Linked DNA regions of Sinorhizobium fredii USDA 257. The protein of the gene in region 1 interacts with the protein of each later gene in a pairwise test. Links are inferred from orthologs where the notes say so. Each region holds a gene or a part of one and is shown on either strand. Other genes may lie near its edges.

Region 1 (3,480 bases):
TCATTTCGGCCGAGGCGAAGGACATCATCGAGAAACACATCGAGCGGATGCGCGGACTTGGCCGCAAGGTGGAGCAGATCGGCCTTGCCGCCGAGACGGAAAAGGGCACCTTCGTGCCGCCGACGATCATCGAGCTGGAGAAGCTCTCCGATCTGCAGCGCGAGGTCTTCGGGCCGGTGCTGCACGTCATCCGCTACCGCCGCGACGCTCTCGACCGACTGGTCGACGACATCAACGCCACCGGTTATGGGCTGACCTTCGGCTTGCACACGCGCCTCGACGAGACGATCGCCCATGTGACGAGCCGCATCAAGGCCGGCAACCTCTATGTCAACCGCAACATCATCGGCGCGGTGGTGGGCGTGCAGCCCTTCGGCGGCCGCGGCCTTTCCGGCACCGGACCGAAGGCCGGCGGGCCGCTCTATCTCGGCCGGCTGGTAACGACCGCCCCGGTGCCGCCGCAGCACAGCTCGGTGCATACCGACCCGACGCTGCTCGATTTCGCCAAGTGGCTCGACGGCAAGGGCGCCACGGCGGAGGCGGAAGCCGCACGCAATGCCGGCAGCACCTCGGCGCTCGGAATGGATCTGGAACTCCCCGGGCCCGTCGGCGAGCGCAATCTCTATGCGCTGCATCCGCGCGGCCGCATCCTCGCGGTGCCGGCGACAGAGAGCGGGCTCTACCACCAGCTCGCCGCGGCGCTCGCAACCGGCAACAGCGTCGTCGTCGATGCGGCCTCCGGCCTGCAGGCCACGCTGAAAAACCTGCCGCACAGCGTCGCGCTGCGCGTCTCCTGGTCGAAGGACTGGACGGCCGACGGCCCCTTTGCCGGCGCGCTCGTCGAAGGCGATGCCGAACGCATCCGCGAGGTTAACAAGGCGATCGCCGCCTTGCCGGGTCCGCTCCTGCTGGTCCAGGCCGCATCGGGCGAGGAAATCGCCCGCAATCCGGATGCCTATTGCCTGAACTGGCTGGTCGAGGAGGTTTCCACCTCGATCAACACCGCCGCCGCCGGCGGCAATGCCAGCCTGATGGCGATCGGCTGAGCCTCTGGCTTTGCCCTCCCCACAAGGGGAGGGTTTAACCTGCCGCACACTCTCCACTGTTCTGGGCGTTGCAGCAGGCTCGATTTTTCGAGCATGGCAGTCGGCCGCAGCGGACACCAAGCCCCTCCCCTCGTGGGGGGGGTGGGGAGGGCGATGTCTCAACGCCCCCGTTGCGCCCCGCCAATCGACGACAGATGACCAAGCGCCGTCATTCCGTTATCAGCATTCCAAACGGAAGAAGCGGATGTTCACGCTCCAGCGCATCGAGACCTCCACACAGGAAATCAAGAAGAGCCGCTTTCTGGCGATCGCCGGTCCGATCGACGACGAGCAATCGGCCAAGGCTTTCCTCGCAGCACATTCCGCTCCGGGCGCCAATCACAATTGCTGGGCCTGGCGCATCGGCCAGACCTACCGCTTCAATGACGACGGCGAGCCGAGCGGCACGGCGGGCAAGCCGATCCTCGCGGCGATCGACGGTCAGTCGCTCGACCGGGTCGTGGTCGCGGTGACGCGCTGGTTCGGCGGCGTCCTGCTGGGCAGCGGCGGGCTGATCCGCGCCTATGGCGGCACCGCCGCACTCTGCCTCAGGACGGCGGAAAAGGTCGAGCTCGTCGAGACGCTGCGTGTCACGATCGCCTGCGACTTCGCCGATCTCGCCCTGATCAAGGCCCGGCTCACCGCCCGCGGCGTCGCGATCGCCAGCGAAAGTTTCACCGACACCGGTGCGGTGCTGGCAATCGACCTGCGCAAGGACGTGGCGGAAGCAACCCTCGCGCTCGTGAGTGATCTCAGTCGCGGCAGGGCGATCGTAACGCTTCAAAGCTGAGCGCTCTTTTCCTCGGCCTCACAATCATCATACAAATGATCGATAAACCGGCGTGGCGCCGCCACGACGACAAGTGATCGAGGAGGCCTTCAGATGAAGACGAGGATTTTGGGACGGACGGGCGCAAGGATTTCGGAGATCGGATTCGGCGCCTGGCAGATCGGCGGCTCCTGGGGCGACGTCAGCGAGGAGGACGGCAGGCGCGCCCTTCACGCCGCGCTCGACAACGGCGTCACCTTCATCGACACGGCTGACGTCTATGGCGACGGGCGCTCGGAAAAGATCATCGCCGCGGTGCTGAAGGAACGCGGCGGCGAGAAGCCCCTCGTTGCCACCAAGGCCGGGCGGCGGCTCAACCCGCATGTCGCCGACGGCTATACGGGCGGCAATATCGAGGCCTTCATCGACCGCAGCCTCAAGAATCTCGGCGTCGAGGCGCTGGATCTCGTCCAGCTCCACTGCCCGCCGACGGACGTCTACTACCGCCCGGAGCTCTTCGGCGCACTCGACCAGCTGGTGACCAAGGGCAAGATCCGCCATTACGGCGTCTCGGTCGAGAGGGTCGAGGAGGCCCTGAAGGCGATCGAATATCCGGGCATCGCCACGGTGCAGATCATCTACAACATCTTCCGTCAGCGGCCGCACGATCTCTTCTTCGCCGAAGCGAAGAAGAAGAATGTCGGCATCATCGTTCGCGTGCCGCTCGCCTCCGGCCTGCTTTCCGGCAAGATCGGCAGGGACACGGTCTTCGCCGCGGACGACCACCGCAACTTCAACCGTCACGGCGAAGTATTCGACGTCGGCGAGACCTTCGCCGGCGTGCCGTTCGAGGCAGCGCTGGAAGCGGTTGAACAGTTGCGTGCTCTGGTGCCGGCGAATGTGCCGATGGCGCAGTTCGCGCTTCGCTGGATCCTCGCGCAGGAGGCCGTTTCCGTCGTCATTCCCGGCGCCCGCAACGCCGTCCAGGCTCAATCGAATGCGGCAGCAAGCGCCCTTGCACCGATCGACGGAGCGGCCATGGACGCGATCGCCGCACTTTACGAGCGGCTGATCAAGGTTCATGTTCATCAGCGGTGGTAAGGTGGCGAAGGCGCCGCCTTCCCGGCATTCCGGCCCAAGGCAAGGCCATGATGAGCGAAGCCTCCGATCTCGAGCGTTTCGTCAAGGCGCAGCAATGCGTCTATGAGACCGCGCTGGCGGAGCTTCGCGCCGGCGCCAAGCGGACCCATTGGATGTGGTTCATCTTCCCGCAGATCCAGGGCCTCGGCCATTCCCCGATGGCGCAGCGCTACGCGATCTCGAATGTCGATGAGGCGCGGGTCTATCTCAGGCACCCACTCCTCGGCCGGCGCCTTCTCGAATGCACGGAAGCCGTGAATGCAGTAACCGGGCGCAGCGCACTGGACATCTTCGGCCGGCCGGACGATCTCAAGTTCCGCTCGTCGATGACGCTCTTCGAGGCCGCCGACCCGACCGTCGGCGCTTTCGCAAGGGCGCTCGACCATTATTACAATGGTGCCAGGGATCCTCGAACGAGGGAAATTCTCGGCAGGATCTGAATGCCGGCCAAGCTCAAAGCGATGCGACCGAGATCTGCGTGACGAG
Region 2 (3,725 bases), 3.4 Mb from region 1 along the record:
ATACCGGCGACGGCGGCACCCGGCGAAGGCGACCGTGCCCGCATCGTCGAGGCGCTCGGCCCGACGCCGGTCGAGATCGACGACATCATTCGCCACACCGGCCTTGCCGCCTCCGAGGTCTATCTCGTGCTGCTCGAACTCGATCTTGCCGGCCAGCTCTGCCGCCACGGGGCCAATCTCGTCTCCCTCGCTCCCCCGCAATAGCGCGAAAACACAGCTGTACGTCGCCTCGCAACACGCGCAGAAATCGCAAATTGAACCACCACGAGTTGCGGAATGTCGTTTGTTGCGGTTTGGTTGCGGTCGGCCGGAATGTCGCTATTTTCGATAAAGCCCTTGACCGCGCCCGAATCCCTGTCCATTTCGTGGCCTCAATAGCGGCCGCGCAACGCCTGCGCTTTGCCAGAAGAGATTGTCTCAGAGAATGACGATGAATGTTGTAGTGGTGGAGTCGCCTTCCAAGGCCAAGACGATCAACAAGTATCTGGGCCCCGGCTACAAGGTACTTGCTTCGTTCGGCCATGTGCGGGATCTGCCGGCCAAGGATGGATCGGTTCGCCCGGACGAAGACTTCGAAATGTCGTGGGAAGTCGATGGCGCCTCCGCCAAGCGGATGAAGGACATTGCCGACGCTGTGAAGTCGTCGGACGGGCTGTTCCTCGCAACCGACCCGGATCGCGAGGGTGAGGCGATCTCCTGGCATGTGCTCGACCTCCTCAAGAAGAAGAAGGTCATTGGCGACAAGCCGGTCAAGCGCGTCGTCTTCAATGCGATTACCAAGAAAGCCGTGCTCGATGCGATGGCCGATCCGCGCGACATCGACATTTCGCTTGTCGACGCCTATCTCGCCCGCCGCGCGCTCGACTATCTCGTCGGCTTCAACCTCTCGCCGGTTCTCTGGCGCAAGCTGCCGGGCGCGCGCTCGGCCGGCCGCGTGCAATCGGTGGCGCTGCGTCTCGTCTGCGATCGCGAGGGGGAGATCGAACGCTTCGTCACAGAAGAATATTGGAATATCTCGGCGCTTTTGAAGACGCCGCGCGGCGACGAATTCGAAGCACGGCTCGTCTCGGCCGACGGCAAGCGGCTGCAGCCGAGGTCGATCGGCAACGGCGAGGAGGCCAATCGGCTGAAGGCCCTGCTCGACGGCGCAAGCTATGTGGTCGCAAGCGTCGAAGCGAAGCCCGTCAAGCGGCACCCAGCCCCGCCCTTTACCACCTCGACGCTGCAGCAGGCCGCCTCCTCCAAGCTCGGTTTCTCGGCGTCGCGGACCATGCAGGTGGCGCAGAAGCTCTATGAAGGTGTCGATATCGGTGGTGAAACCGTCGGTCTCATTACCTATATGCGAACCGACGGCGTGCAGATGGCACCCGAAGCGATCGACGCCGCGCGCCGGGCGATCGGCAGCCAGTTCGGTCCCCGCTACCTGCCGGAAAAGCCGCGCTTCTACTCGACCAAGGCGAAGAACGCCCAGGAAGCACACGAAGCCATCCGGCCGACGGACTTCAACCGCACGCCCGATCAGGTACGTCGCTTCCTCGACGGCGACATGCTGAAGCTCTACGATCTGGTCTGGAAGCGCGGTATCGCCAGCCAGATGGCATCGGCCGAGATCGAACGGACGACAGCGGAGATCCTGGCCGACAACGGCGGCAAGAAGGCCGGCCTCAGGGCAACCGGCTCGGTCATTCGCTTCGACGGCTTCATCGCCGCCTATACGGACATGAAGGAAGACGGCGAACAGGCGGACGACGGCGACGAGGATGGTCGGCTGCCCGAGATCAACGCACGCGAAAATCTCGCCAAGCAGAAGATCAACGCCACCCAGCACTTCACCGAGCCGCCGCCACGCTATTCGGAAGCGACGCTCATCAAGAAGATGGAAGAGCTCGGCATCGGCCGCCCTTCGACCTATGCCGCAACGATCAGCACGCTCGTCGACCGCGACTATGTAGAGATCGACAAGCGTAAGCTGGTGCCGCAGGCCAAGGGCCGGCTGGTGACGGCATTCCTCGAGAGCTTCTTCGCCCGCTACGTCGAATATGATTTCACCGCATCGCTCGAGGCGAAGCTCGATCAGATTTCAGCCGGCGAACTCAATTGGAAAGATGTGCTGCGCGAGTTCTGGAAGGACTTCTTCTCGCAGATCGAGGATACCAAGGAACTGCGCGTCACCAATGTGCTCGATGCACTCAATGAGGAGCTGGCGCCGCTCGTCTTCCCGAAACGCGAGGACGGCGGCGACCCGCGGATCTGCCAGGTCTGCGGCACCGGCAAGCTCTCGCTGAAGCTCGGCAAATACGGCGCCTTCGTCGGCTGCTCCAATTACCCGGAGTGCAACTACACGCGCCAGCTGTCGTCCGAAAGCAATGGCGAGGCGGAAGCGGCGGCGTCGAACGAGCCGCAGAGCCTCGGCAAGGATCCGCACACCGGCGAGGAAATCACGCTGCGCAGCGGTCGCTTCGGACCTTACGTCCAGCGCGGCGACGGCAAGGATGCGAAACGCGCGAGCCTGCCCAAAGGGTGGACGCCCGCGACGATCGACCACGAGAAGGCGCTCGCTCTTCTTTCGCTGCCGCGCGACATCGGAAAGCATCCGGAAACGGGCAAGATGATTTCGACCGGGCTCGGCCGCTACGGGCCGTTCGTGCTGCATGATGGTACCTATGCCAATCTGGAATCGGTCGAAGACGTCTTCTCGATCGGCCTCAACCGCGCCGTTTCGGCACTCGCCGACAAGCAGTCGAAGGGCGCCGGCGGCGGACGCGGGCGCACTGCCGCCGCCCTCAAGGAACTCGGCCAACATCCCGAAGGCGGCGCGATCACCGTGCGCGACGGGCGCTTCGGCCCCTATGTCAACTGGGGCAAGGTGAACGCCACCCTGTCGAAAGGCAAGGATCCGCAATCCGTGACCGTCGAGGAAGCGCTCGCGCTGATTGCCGAACGTGCGGCGAAGGGTGGCGGATCGAAGGGCAAGGCGACCAGGGGCAGATCCGCGGCCGCAGCAACGAAAAGCACGGCGGCGAAAGCCGAGAAGCCCAAGACAGCGGCGAAGCCGAAGAGCAAGACGGCCGCGAAGGCCAAGAAGGACTGACATTGAGCAGAATTCCGCGCGATCCGGCCGAACGGCCCGCAAAAGGTGCCGGCAAGAAGCAGTTGCGCGCGGCCCAGGCGGCGCCCTCCGTAAGGGAAACGATCGTCCACGGCGCCGTTCCGCCACGCGACGTCTTGATGCGCTTCATCGCCGAGAACCCGCAGCAGGCCTCGAAGCGGGAGATCGCCAAGGCATTCGGCCTGAAGGGCGAGGCGCGCGTCGAACTCAAGGCGCTGCTCCGCTCGCTGGAAGAAGACGGGCTGGTCGAGAAGAAGCGCAAGTCGCTCGTTCGCCCCGGCGCGCTGCCGCCCGTCACCGTTCTCGACATCACCATCCGCGATATCGACGGCGAATTGATCGGCCGCCCGGCAGAATGGCTGGACGACGACGGCGTCGCACCGGCAGTCCTCATCCGGCAGTCGGCGGCCGGCAAGGCGAAGGGCAAGGCGCCCGTCGCCGGCCTCGGCGATCGGGTGCTTGCCAAGATCTTCCCTGCCAAGGAGCGGGGCGGCCCGGCCTATACGGCGCGCATTATCAAGGTTCTCGACAAACGCAAGGACGCTGTGCTCGGCGTCTTCCGCGCGACTCCGGGCGGCGGCGGACGGCTGATGCCGATCGACAAGCGTGGCGAGGA

The links. The genes of interacting proteins can lie anywhere in the genome.
Region 2: the proteins of USDA257_RS00455 (region 1) and topA interact in binary tests that used the Escherichia coli proteins (3 or more experiments, as listed by UniProt). The link is inferred for Sinorhizobium fredii USDA 257 from one-to-one orthologs.

Annotation. Positions count from the first base shown.
Region 1 is NC_018000.1:96,324-99,803, reverse strand. What follows is about bases 157-3,082. They hold USDA257_RS00455 (IMPACT family protein), read left to right. Parts: upstream 157-1,290; coding sequence 1,291-1,875; downstream 1,876-3,082. Other genes in these bases: USDA257_RS00445 (DUF1810 domain-containing protein), read left to right, coding at 3,003-3,082; USDA257_RS00450 (aldo/keto reductase), read left to right, coding at 1,969-2,955; putA (trifunctional transcriptional regulator/proline dehydrogenase/L-glutamate gamma-semialdehyde dehydrogenase), read left to right, coding at 157-1,046. Outside these bases: more of putA, read left to right, coding at 1-156; more of USDA257_RS00445, read left to right, coding at 3,083-3,434.
Region 2 is NC_018000.1:3,510,171-3,513,895, reverse strand. What follows is about bases 121-3,291. They hold topA (type I DNA topoisomerase), read left to right. Parts: upstream 121-430; coding sequence 431-3,091; downstream 3,092-3,291. Other genes in these bases: rnr (ribonuclease R), read left to right, coding at 3,094-3,291; dprA (DNA-processing protein DprA), read left to right, coding at 121-204. In the rest of the region: more of dprA, read left to right, coding at 1-120; more of rnr, read left to right, coding at 3,292-3,725. UniProt on the Escherichia coli protein: Releases the supercoiling and torsional tension of DNA, which is introduced during the DNA replication and transcription, by transiently cleaving and rejoining one strand of the DNA duplex.